One region of the Bacillus sp. GW823-FHT06A10 genome, then DNA from elsewhere that is predicted to be linked to it. Evidence: riboswitches for the same ligand, from Rfam matches in the RefSeq annotation. Region 1 holds a riboswitch; the other holds the start of a gene.
The links. A riboswitch is a leader RNA that binds a small molecule or an ion and turns the genes downstream of it on or off. The one in region 1 is predicted to bind FMN.

Region 1 (6,413 bases):
TCACATACGATAACGACTTTACCTTGTTTTAAATCTTCTAGAGCTTCTTCAATACGATGAAACATTATGCTTCCCCCTTATAGAAATCCGTTTTCTTGTAAAAAGCTTTCAGTCATTGAACCTACTCGTTTTGTAGGTTTAGTAATAAAGCGTTCGATATATTTACCAATCATGTCACACTCAATGTTTACGATATCTCCGGCATTTTTTTCTCCAATGACAGATTCGCTTACTGTGTGCGGGATGAGTGAAATCGTTATGGAAGATTCGTCTATATCAAATATCGTTAAACTCGTTCCATCAACAGCAATGGATCCTTTATGCAAACAATAGCGCAGCAGTTCATCAGAAATTGCTATTTTGTAATAGACGGCATTGTAATGTTGTTTTTTATTTAAAATCGTTCCGATGCCATCAATATGTCCTGAAACGAAATGTCCACCGAATCGTCCGTTTGCAGCCATTGCTCGCTCTAAATTTACTTTAGAGTGCGGTTTAAGCATGCGAAGTGATGTCGACTGCATCGTTTCAGGCATTGCATCAACTGTAAATGAATTAGTTGTAAAGCTTGTTACAGTTAAGCAAATACCGTTCACCGCGATACTATCACCTAAGTGAACATCTGATAAAATTTTCTTTGCATGAATCGTTAATTTCATCGCTTCTCCGCTTTGTTGCATGTTTGCTATCGTTCCTAATTCGTCTACAATTCCTGTAAACATTCCGTCACCTCGTTTCGGGCATTCGCAACAATTTTTATATCATCACCAATTTGTTTCATCTCTTGAATTTTCAAGGAAAGCGCATCTTGTAATTTTGAAAAACCATTTCCTCCAAATAAAGTAGGAGCATCTTTCCCACCAATTAATTTCGGGCTTATATAGGTTACAATTTCATTAAAATTGTTTGTTTTTAAGAAACTTGCATGAATCGATTGGCCACCTTCAACGAATAGAGAAAGAATTTGTTTTTCTCCAAGAAAGGAAAGAAGGTCCTCAATTTCTATATGCTTCGTTTCCATTTGGAATATAGCTATATTTTTAGATTCATAAGAAGATATCTTCTCTTTCTTTACATCCTTACCGACAATAATCCATGTCGGTGCTAAACCATCTGTTATAACATGAGAAGATGGTGGTGTTCGTAAATGGGTATCTAAAACAACGCGAATAGGATGTTTCCCACCATTTGGAATTCTTGTTGTTAAATGAGGATTATCAGCTATAACTGTATTCACTCCAACAAGAATTGCATCATGTATATGGCGATATTGGTGAACATCAGCACGTGCTTCTTCACCTGTAATCCACTTACTTTCACCAGTTACAGTTGCTGTTTTTCCATCTAAGCTCATCGCTGTTTTGATTGTTACAAAAGGGCGTTTCGTTTTCATGTAGTGAAAAAAGTAGCGATTTAATAAAACTGCTTCTGCTTCAAGAACACCGGTAGTTACTTCAATTCTAGCTTCCTCTAATCTTCTTTTTCCGTTACCAGAAACGAGCGGATTACAATCGAGAGTAGCAATTACAACACGCTTAACTCCTTTTTCGATGAGCAATTCACAACAAGGTGGTGTTTTTCCAAAGTGGCTACACGGTTCCAGTGTTACATAAACGGTAGCGTCTTTGGCGTTCTGACCAGCCATTTGAAGGGCATGAACTTCTGCGTGTTCTTCACCAGCCCGTAAATGAGCCCCCATACCAACGATGTTTCCATCTTTTACAACAACAGCACCAACCATAGGATTTGGACTTGTTTGTCCTGATGTTCCTTCTGCTAACTGCAGGGCAATCCTCATATATTCTTGATCTGTCATTTTCTTCACCTCTCCTAAAAAAATCAAAAAACCCCAAGGATTTAATATCCTTGGGGTTTGGGAGACGTGATTTCTAGAAATATAGTTTGAATACGAAAGCATAGGAAAGAAACCTAACGATAATTGATATTTCTGCATAAGGAAAAAACCTAGCAAAATATCGAATTTTTAAACGCTAGTTGTCTCTTTTTATTTCAGTATAAAAAATAAGTATAGAAAATTAAACATATATAAAGAATCAAAATGAATCTTTAAAAATATGCATACTGAAATAAAAGTGTATTCACTATATAAAAAACTAGAAACATATCCTTCTCCCATCCAGACTATACTGTCGGCCCTAGAGTTTCACTAGATCCACCGTTTTCGAGTTGAAAACGGGTCACGGACTTAGAAGTTTTCACTTCATCACCGCCGGTTGGGAATTTCACCCGACCCCGAAGGATGCTGTTTGCTCAAATTATAGCACAAAAAAAATAAAAGGCTAGTAAAAAATATTCGAATGTGAAGAATTGTGTGAAAATATATGCAGGCTGGAATGGAAATAAAAGTATTAGAAATGTTGTAAGGAGAAGGGATATAACGGAGTTGCTAAAAAGAAAAAACATGCACAAAAAAATGTGCATGTCACATGTAAATTTATTCTGCCTCTGGTGCTCTAACAACAGACTCGAATTTACCTTTATGCGAAGCGTCGCAATAAGGCATATTTTTTGATAAACCACAACGGCATAAAGAAAATGCCGGTTTTGCTGGGAATACATTCCCTTGTGAGTCGACTAATTCCACGTCCCCTGTAACGCGAAAAGAGCCATTATCATTTACTTTAATTTGTACTTTTGCCAACGTTATCCCTCCTTCCCAAACGCTTAATTTCATCATATAATCAAGGGAAGTGCTTGGCAATATAAAGTGAAACTTTAATTAGTGGGGGAGGCATCCCCCACTAATTATTATTTGAACCAATCGGGCTTTTAGGGGCAGTTAATCTCCCGCCTAACTTCTTTGTTTCAGCCGAATTTTGAGGTGGGAGTTTTACTGCCCACAAATAGCGGGGAAAAAAGAGCACTTTGTTTGAGAAAGAAGAGAGTGTTATAATAGTTTTCATAACTGACTAGAGTAAGGTGACGAGAGATGGATAAACAATTACATACATTACGAAACATTGCAAATGAGCGCACGTGGGCATCATTTTTGAATGATAATCATCCATATAGTTTGTTACATTGGTCCATTGCAGGTGTAGGGCAAGAGGTAAAGGATGTTTGGTTACTTCAAGATGAAGTAACATTTCAAACGACAGAATTTCCAACGTTAGATGATGCAATGCAATGGATTTCTGAAAATATGGAACAAGTTACAGACGTTTTAGCGCAATAAAAAAACAGGCTTATGCAAGCCTGTTTTTTGTTTCTTTCACATATGTGTTTAAAAATTGATCGATGGCTGCTTCGTACTCTTCTTTATTTTCGTTATAAGAGCAAGCGTGTGCACCGTGTTCTGCAATATAAAGTTGCTTATTATTTTCTTTCGCTTCATATAACGCTTTTGTCATATCAGCTAAAATATAGTCGTCATCTTTACTATGAATAAAGAGAACGGGATTGTTAATGTTTTTTATACAGTCGATTGGTGAAACTTCACGAATTGTATAACCGTCACGAACTTTTAAAAATGCGTTTGCTAAAGGTAATAAAGGCCATTTTGGTAAATGGAATTCAACCTTTAAACGGTGCTGTAATTGTCCGTGAAAATCAGAGAAAGGACAATCTGCAATATAGAAATCAGCGCCATCTTCTACAAGTCCTGCGTATTGAAGAATTGTTGCGGCTCCCATAGATTCACCATGAATACCAAGTGTAATATTGGTTCCAAAACGGTTTTTTAGCCAGTCAACTACGGATTTCAAATCATGCTTTTCATAGTATCCATAGCTTGTTGTTTTTCCGCCAGTTTTACCATGACGACGATGATCGTAAATGAGGACATTATATCCCCTTTTTAAGAATAAGTTTGCATATTTTACAGAGTTTATTTTATTTACAGTTACACCGTGGCAAAAAACCATAAACTTATTGGAATGACCAGCAGGAATGTAATATCCGTGAAGGTCGTATCCGAATTGTGAAGGGATATGAATTTCTTCTTTATGAAGAGCATCAAAATCCTCTATACGAAAATGTTTTTTCGTTTCTCTTTCGAGTACTTCTTCCTCTGTTTTTTTCTTTAAGTACATCACTTTATTTGTAAAGAAAATCCCAAGGGCAGTTATTGCACCTAGTATAGTAAACAATGCTGCAAAAAAACGTTTCATACTTTACCTCATCCTCCAAATACCGTTACATGTGATACACTTATATTGTATCACAATGATATAAAAGGGGAGAAATAGGAAATGCTGCATATACAAAAAATTACGCCAGCGATGAAAGAAACAATCCGAATGTTCATGTGTAAGAACTGGGGAAGTTCATTGATGGTTTCACGTGGTAAGGGACATCAGTTAGAAGAGTTGCCAGGATTTGTTGCGCTCTCAGATGACAGAATAATCGGAATTATAACGTATGAAGTCACCGGAAATATGTGTGAAATTGTATCGCTAGATAGCTTTGAAGAAAGAAAAGGAATAGGGACGAAACTTGTGGATTGTGTATTACAAGTTGCAGAAGAAGAGCGGTGCAGACAGGTTTGGCTTATTACAACAAATGATAATATGAATGCGTTACGATTTTACCAAAAACGTAATTTTGTAATGACTAATTTATATGTGAATGCGGTAGAGGAGGCACGAAAAATAAAGAAAGAAATTCCACGTATTGGATATGATAATATCCCAATTTTACATGAAATTCAGTTGGAGTATCATTTAGTTAAAAGATGTAACAATTTTCAGAAATATGAGTTATTAATCTTGACGGATAGTGTAATTTAGGTTACCGTAAAATTGTAATCTATTACCATATTAAGGGGTGACGATGTGGCAACTATACGTGATGTTGCAAAATTGGCAGGTGTTTCAGTCGCAACCGTTTCACGAGTTATTAATGAAAAAGGATACGTTCATGAGGACACAGTAAAACAAGTAAAGGAAGCAATTGAAGAATTACGTTATAGGCCAAACAGTGCAGCGAAGCCACTATTTAAAGAGAATTCAACGATAATTGCATTACTTGTAGATAATTTATGTAACCAATCAAACATCACTTTGCTACATTGTATTGAGGAAATAGCATATAAAGAAGGCTATCAAATCATTATTTGTAATATAGAGAATAAAGATAGATACATACATATGCTGAAGCAAAATAACATTGCAGGTGTTATTTTGACGAGAGCAGTTTTTAAAAGTGTAGGAGAAATTCCATTTCCGTTTGTTGTGATCGATGAGCAACAATCACATAGAAATTATTATGAAAGTGGACAGAGAGCTGTTTCTTTATTAAAAGAGAAAGGGTGTCACTTTCTTGCATATTTCGGTGAGGGAGAAGAAAGTGAAGAAATGGAAGATTATATAGCAGGGTTTTTAGACGCTGTTTGGGATGAAGGAATCTCTTATCGAGAAGAATGTGTACAAGGGTATACAAATAAACAATTTATTACATTATTGCAAAACAATCCGTATATAGATGGAATTGTAACCTCAAGTGATCAGATTGCTATTGAGTTAATTCGGTCAGCGAGATTTCTAAATATACATATACCAGATAAATTAAAAATTGTTGGACCTAATGGGAGCATAGAGTGTGAATGGATAGGTTCATCACTACCGGCAATTGAAAGCTATGTCAAAGATAATGGAAAATTAGCTTTTCAACAATTAAAAGGAAAAATAAAAAAGTAAAAGGTGCGTTTTATACGCACCTTTTTATAATGTAATTGCGGCAATAAAACCAAATATAAGTAACGGTATATTGTAATGTATAAAAGTGGGTACACATGTATCCCATATATGATGGTGCTGACCATCAGCATTTAAACCGGATGTTGGTCCAAGGGTACTATCCGATGCTGGAGATCCTGCGTCACCTAGCGCTCCGGCTGTACCGATAATAGCAATTGTGGCCATTGGACTAAATCCAAGCTGAATGCAAAGAGGTACAAAAATGGTTGTTAAGATAGGGATGGTTGAAAAGGATGAACCAATTCCCATCGTAACGAGAAGTCCAATAACGAGCATAAGAAATGCAGCGAGTGGTTTATTATTTCCGATTATATGTGCACTCGTTTGCACCAGAGATTCAACATGTCCTGTTTTTCGAAGAACAGCGCCGAATCCAGCGGCAGCAATCATAACAAAGCCAATAAAGGACATCATACGCATTCCGCTTGTTAATATCGCATCTGCTTCTTTAAGTGGTAGACTGCCGCTAACCGATAAGACGATAATACCTGCTAAAGCACCAAAAATCATTGATTCTGTTGTTAATTGAACAGTTAATGTAGCAATGATAGATAATAACCCGAAAGTAATGCTACGTTTTGTATAGGGAACGATTTCATTTTCGGTAGTATGAATTTGTTCTGTTTCATACGTACGAGGTTTTCGGTACGTAATGAATACCGCTACACATAATCCAATAATCATACCAATTGCTGG
Region 2 (6,413 bases), on a different contig from region 1:
AGACAAAAAAGAAATTAAGAATAACATTAGAAAAGCCTCTAATAGTAGAAAAAATAAAAATACTGAAAATGATATTATGATTGTCGGAAAACCAGTGCAATCAAAAAATCAAAGTGCAGTGTTTGTATACGAATCTTTACAAGTGCCGATACAAGGTATGGAAAGAACGACTGATTTTATATTCTTATCAGCAGGGATTGCGATTATATTAACAACTTTCTTTGCATTCTTCTTATCTACTCGAATTACAGCACCACTTCGTAAAATGCGTGAGGTTGCTTTTGAAGTGTCGCGTGGGAAGTTTGATGCGAAAGCTCCTATGGTATCTCAGGACGAGATTGGTGAGCTCGCAACGGCCTTAAATCAAATGGGGAAACAGTTGAAGTTTAATATGAATGCCCTGCAGCAAGAGAAAGAACAGTTAGCAAGTATTTTGAGTAGTATGGCAGATGGGGTTATTACATTAAATCAAGAAGGTGAAGTTGTAGTAATCAATCCGCCGGCTGAACATTTCTTACAAGTTTGGCAAGAAGAAAAAGAGATAGAGCTCAGTAAAAAACTGCCTTCTGAACTTGTTGAACTATTCCATCTCGTTGTAGAAAGCGAACAACAACAAGTTGTTGAAATTAATTTACAAAAAGGGAACTATGTAGTTCTTATGACGCCGCTCTACAATCAAACGAAAATTCGCGGGGCTGTAGCAGTACTGCGAGATATGACGGAAGAACGTCGTCTTGAAAAGATGCGTCAAGACTTTATTGCGAATGTATCGCATGAACTTCGTACACCGATGGTCATGCTGCAAGGGTATAGTGAAGCAATTTTAGATGATATTGTGCAAACGAAAGAAGAAATTAATGAGTTTGTTCAAATCATTTATGATGAATCCGTTCGTTTAGGTAAACTTGTAAATGAATTATTAGATTTAGCACGCATGGAAAGTGGTAATGTAGAGTTACATATAGGTGAAGTGGACATACATCCGTTTGTTGAAAAAATTGGTCGTAAATTCCAAGGGATTGCAAAGGATAAAGAAGTTGAACTAACAGTTGATTTCAAAAATCCAATTGAACAATACCCGTTTGATGCAGATCGTATGGAACAAGTATTGACGAATTTAATTGATAACGCAATACGTCATACGAACGCAGGCGGACATGTAACACTTGTAATTGATACGAAAAATAATGGTCTCATTTTTGAAGTACAAGATTCGGGCGTTGGTATTCCAGAAGAAGATATTCCATTTTTATTTGATCGTTTCTATAAAGCTGATAAAGCAAGAACACGTGGAAAAAAAGGTGGAACAGGACTCGGGCTTGCGATTGCGAAAAATATTGTTCAAGGCCATGATGGTAAAATTTCTGTATCAAGTGTTGTTGGAGAAGGAACTACATTCTCTGTCTATTTACCGAATCGTATAATTTAGATATACGTTTTTAAAGTTGATAATGAATAAAGTTCTGCTGTTTTTTATTTTTTTGTAAACTCAATTAAATAAAGAATGGTAGAACTTTTTTCTATGTTGCTCGAATAAAGAATAACAAGAGAGGTGCTGTGAAGAAATGAAATTATATACAAAAACAGGAGATAAAGGAACGACAAGTGTAATAGGTGGTAGGGTTGATAAAGATGATATCCGTGTGGAAGCGTATGGAACAATAGACGAGGCGAATTCTCATATCGGATATGCAATGACTAAACTACAAGGCGGGCCTTTCGGAGATATTTACAATGAACTTGAAACGATTCAACATGAACTATTTGATTGCGGGGGAGACTTGGCGATAGTAGGTGAGAAGATACCTTATAAAGTAAAAATTGAAATGGTCGAAAACTTAGAAAGTAGGATTGATTCGTATATAGAAGAAGCACCGCCGCTAGAGCGCTTTATTTTACCAGGTGGAAGCGAGTCGGCAGCTGCTATTCATATTGCACGTACAGTTGTAAGGCGAGCAGAACGATGTATCGTGTCCTTACAAAAAGAAGGAAAAATAAATGAAGTTGTTCTAAAGTATGTAAATAGATTATCTGACTATTTATTTGCAGTAGCTAGAGTAATAAACGCTCGATTACAAGTAAAAGATGTAGAGTATAATCGCAGTGCAATCGTTTTTCGTGATAAGAAAGAGAAGGAAGTGGAGTGATTCACTTTCTTTTTTGTATACTTTTTTCTGTAATATACCAAAATAGAGAAGGTATGGTGGTAATTAGAAAACGGAGGATGTATATGAAAGTTTTAAAATACGGCGTTATGTTATTGACAGTACTGTTTTTATCTCAATTACATGTGTACGCAGAGGGAAATCAATGGGCATGGCCTGTTGAAGGACAGATAAGTGATTATTTTGGGACAAGACACGGAAAACACTACGGTATAGATATAGCGGCACCGATCGGCACGCCTGTGTCAGCTATTCAAGAAGGGAAGGTAACAAAGTCTTATTATTCAAGTAGTTATGGAAACGTTATATTTATTAAACATGGAGAATATGAGGCTGTGTATGCACATTTAAATAAGAGATATGTAGTTCAAGGGGATTATATTTCAAAAGGAGAAAAAATTGGAGAAGTAGGGAACACGGGAGAATCGCGAGGTGCACACTTACATCTAGAACTTCATCAAGGAAGATGGACGATGGCGAAAAAGAATGCGATGAACCCATTGCTTGTTTTAAGTGAACAAAGAAATGAAGTTGTTTCTTCATCATTATATGTCGTACAAAAAGGGGATACTTTAGTTAGTATTGCACGGAAATTTAGTATGACACTTAAGGAGATTAAAGAAAAAAATGGATTGCAGCAAGAGCTAATTTATCCTAATCAACAATTATATGTTAAGTAAAGGCAACGTCTCAAAAATTAAACTTTGAATATTCTTAAATAAGGTTCAATGTAAATGAAATTATATGGGCGCTTCTCCTAGAAGTATTGAGTGAATTAGAGTATCTATATTTAAAAGAAAACCGTCCCAAAATTTATTTTGGGACGGTTTCTTTTACCAAAAAATAAAGACACATATAAATCCAGAAATAGCTAAATAGCTATATAAGTAAAAAACTTTTGTTCTTGTTTTCTCTTTTGTTCGAAACAGTACGATAGTCGGTTCAATTAAACCGATTGTCAAACAAAGTAGGCCAAGAAGCATACAACCAATCGAAATAGAATACAGGGCGATTTGTGGTGCTTGAAATGGAATCATCCATTTTAATAAAAATGCAATAAGTGCAGTGTAACAAATGCTACCGATGTATTTATTCAGTGGTGTATTAGAACGAAAGCCAGGAAGTTTTTTTAAGAAAGAGCGGGAAACAACTTCTGTTTGTAAAGATGTATGCTCTTCAATAATTTTTTGAGCTTCTTTTCCTTTTTGAAAAAGAGATAAGATCCAATTTCGCTCACCCTGAAAAATAAATTGAGAAGTTGTCAAATAGTGATCAATCTTCACTTTACTCCAACTCTTCCACGGATGACGCTCACACAATTTTAATTTACTTTCTGTTTTCTTATCATACTGATAAATACTGATGCCATCTTCATCGAAAGTAGCATAGTATGTCTCGTTTGAGAATGTGCCTAAATCAATTGGGCAGTAGAAAAGTAATTCTTTTTTTAAGTAAAAGTATTCTTTTCTTAAGTTTTTTTTCATTGCTTCTCGAATAGAATGTCTCTTTTCTTTTTTCATGACATTTCCTCCATAACTCAGAAAATGTTCTTATCTTAACAATTCAATATCTTATCACTTTTAATTATATATGACTAGGTAATTCAAAAGAGAAATGCCGAATAATAAAAAATATGGATTGTATTGTAAAATATTTCGCAATTCATTTGTTGTTACGAAAAATAAATAACTAATTTTAAATAAGTTACAATTTTTTAGTTCACAATGTTATGAGGTTGTTGTATAATGAAGGGGAAAATAGAATATCGGTCTATCTTCGGGGCAGGGTGAAAATCCCGACCGGCGGTGATGAACTATTTATGATTTTGTTCTAAGCCCGCGAGCCGTTAAGGCAGGATTTGGTGTGATTCCAAAGCCGACAGTATAGTCTGGATGGGAGAAGATGGAGGTTCAAGCGTTCAAAAAAGATATGGATTTGAACGTCTGTTTGATGTGCCTTAAATTCTCCCTTTGTGTAAAACACAAAGGGTTTTTTCGTTCTATGAAAAAATAGGCATAGCAGAACCTTTCCACTTTCCATGAGATGATCGATGGAAAAGGAGAGAGAAAGATGAAACAAAAAAACAGTGTAGTGCAGATGGTGAGTGTAGCGATGCTAAGTAGTATTGCATATTTACTAATGATGTTGGATTTCCCGTTCCCAGGGCTTCCGCCATTTTTGAAAATTGATTTTAGTGATGTACCAGCTCTAATTGCAGCAATTATCTTTGGACCAGTAGCAGGAGTGATTGTAGAGGCGATAAAGAACATTTTACATTACGGGATTCAAGGAAGTTTAACAGGAGTACCAGTTGGAGAAATTGCAAACTTTATTGCAGGATGTTTATTTATTGGACCAGCAGCTTTCTTATTTAGAAAGTATCGTACTGTGAAGAGTTTAACGACAGGATTAATGCTAGGGACAATTACAATGGCACTTATTATGAGTGTATTAAACTACATCATCATATTCCCGGCTTACACTTGGTTTTTAAATTCACCGGCTATGTCTAGCGAAGCTATCAGAACAACGGTTGTAACGGCAATCTTACCATTTAATTTAATTAAAGGAATTGTTGTAACAATTGTATTTGTAGCATTATTCTCACGCCTGAAAGTATGGGTGTTTGCAAAAATGAAAAATGCATAATATATATTAAAACCATTAGTAGTGTGGAACTACTAATGGTTTTTTATTAAGGAAAATAAAATTTAGATACAAAAAACGCCCCTCATCAATATGAGGGGCGTTTTTTGAAGTTAATAAAAGACTATTCGAATTTTAAAGCGTCTCCGTCGAATGATTCGTCAGCAACTTTAATTGAGTCAGTTGGACAGCCTTCGAATGCATCCATCATATCTTCAATTAATACATCTGGAATTTCAACGATACCTTGGTTATCGTCTAATGTTACAAATGCAATACCTTCATCATCATAGTCATAAATGTCTGGTGCAGCAGCGCCACAAGCACCACATGCAATACAAGTATCTTTATCAACGATTGTATATTTTGCCATCTTTTTTCCCTCCTGATAATATGTATGTGAAAAGCTCGCCATAAAAATTATAACCTTATTGTAAAACGGTTTGTGAAACTTTTCAACATAAAATTATAATGATAATGCTTATCAATTAGAGTGTCAACTTATTTTTGAATTATGTCATAAGATTTTCAAAATACGTAAATGTGATTTCGTTTGATACAATAGAATATATACAAGTATATAGTTCTTATATGATAAGTTTAATGAGCGACAGTAGATAGTGTAATTGTACTGAAAAGAATGAAGTTAAGATTGGAAGGTGGAAGCGGTCATGCAAATACAATATACTTTGTTGCATTGTTTAAAACAATTGAATGGTGAAAGAACCGTTTCTTCTATTTATTATTTACTAAAGGGCAAACGTTCTTCGCAAACTTTACAAGATGGAAATATGTTCCGGATTTCTTTTTTATTCGGAATATATAAATCATTAAATAGAAATGACTATGATGGTGAAGTTGTAAAGTTGTTGCAAGCGGATTTTATTCAAGAAATACATGAAAATACATATGTGTTAACACCTACGGGTAAAATGCAGTTACATAAATGGGAGGAAGTTTATGCTTTTCCAGCACATTTGCATGGTTTACATTATGGTGAATTAGGTGAAACATTTTGGAAAAGATTATCATTGATTATTCAAACCATATCAAATTTACAACAGAATAATACGAAGTTTATCCCAATTCAACAAGATACAGAAATAATGATGTGGGTAAAACGTTTTCTAACAGGAAGGCCATATAAAAGAAGTGAGTTGGCGAGGAAACTATGGACGGAAGTACATAATCTTTTGGAAAAGAGTAATGCGATAGAAGCGACGATTGTAACATATCGACTAACGGGCTATGAACGTATTGGTTGTACATTGCAACAATTAGCAGAAATTACGAAACAAGATATATTCAGGGTGTATTTTTTATTTTGGGGTACAATGCATTTCTTTATACAAGAAGTTCGTGATAAAGAAAATGAATTTCCACTATTAGCTGAAATTATATCTTATCCAAATGAGAGAGCTGAATTATTTAGTTTATCCACGAAAAAAACATATAATTTTTGGAGACAAGGGCGTTCTTTAGAAGAAATAGCGACGATTCGGAATTTAAAGGTTGCAACGATAGAAGATCATTTTGTTGAAATTGCTTTGCGAGAAAAAGATTTTTCTATTGAAATGTTTATGGAAAAAGAAAAGATAGACA

Region 2: it holds a riboswitch for FMN, as region 1 does, so the genes downstream of both, AC1Q8M_RS03715 (ECF transporter S component) here and ribD (bifunctional diaminohydroxyphosphoribosylaminopyrimidine deaminase/5-amino-6-(5-phosphoribosylamino)uracil reductase RibD) in region 1, are expected to answer to the same signal.

The regions. Positions count from the first base shown of each region.
Region 1 covers NZ_JBXAHT010000002.1:706,460-712,872, forward strand. Annotated here, with positions in the region: gene ribBA (bifunctional 3,4-dihydroxy-2-butanone 4-phosphate synthase/GTP cyclohydrolase II) at 1-65, opposite strand, end outside; gene ribE (riboflavin synthase subunit alpha) at 78-722, opposite strand; gene ribD (bifunctional diaminohydroxyphosphoribosylaminopyrimidine deaminase/5-amino-6-(5-phosphoribosylamino)uracil reductase RibD) at 704-1,816, opposite strand; FMN riboswitch at 2,122-2,265, opposite strand; gene AC1Q8M_RS18535 (CDGSH iron-sulfur domain-containing protein) at 2,456-2,662, opposite strand; gene AC1Q8M_RS18540 (DUF2552 family protein) at 2,951-3,196, shown strand; gene AC1Q8M_RS18545 (alpha/beta hydrolase) at 3,207-4,130, opposite strand; gene AC1Q8M_RS18550 (GNAT family N-acetyltransferase) at 4,212-4,748, shown strand; gene AC1Q8M_RS18555 (LacI family DNA-binding transcriptional regulator) at 4,794-5,657, shown strand; gene AC1Q8M_RS18560 (Na+/H+ antiporter family protein) at 5,682-6,413, opposite strand, start outside.
Region 2 covers NZ_JBXAHT010000001.1:703,583-709,995, forward strand. Annotated here, with positions in the region: gene resE (sensor histidine kinase ResE) at 1-1,429, shown strand, start outside; gene AC1Q8M_RS03700 (cob(I)yrinic acid a,c-diamide adenosyltransferase) at 1,566-2,147, shown strand; gene AC1Q8M_RS03705 (peptidoglycan DD-metalloendopeptidase family protein) at 2,231-2,845, shown strand; gene AC1Q8M_RS03710 (hypothetical protein) at 2,999-3,685, opposite strand; FMN riboswitch at 3,934-4,073, shown strand; gene AC1Q8M_RS03715 (ECF transporter S component) at 4,236-4,814, shown strand; gene AC1Q8M_RS03720 (ferredoxin) at 4,936-5,184, opposite strand; gene AC1Q8M_RS03725 (YpbB family protein) at 5,483-6,413, shown strand, end outside.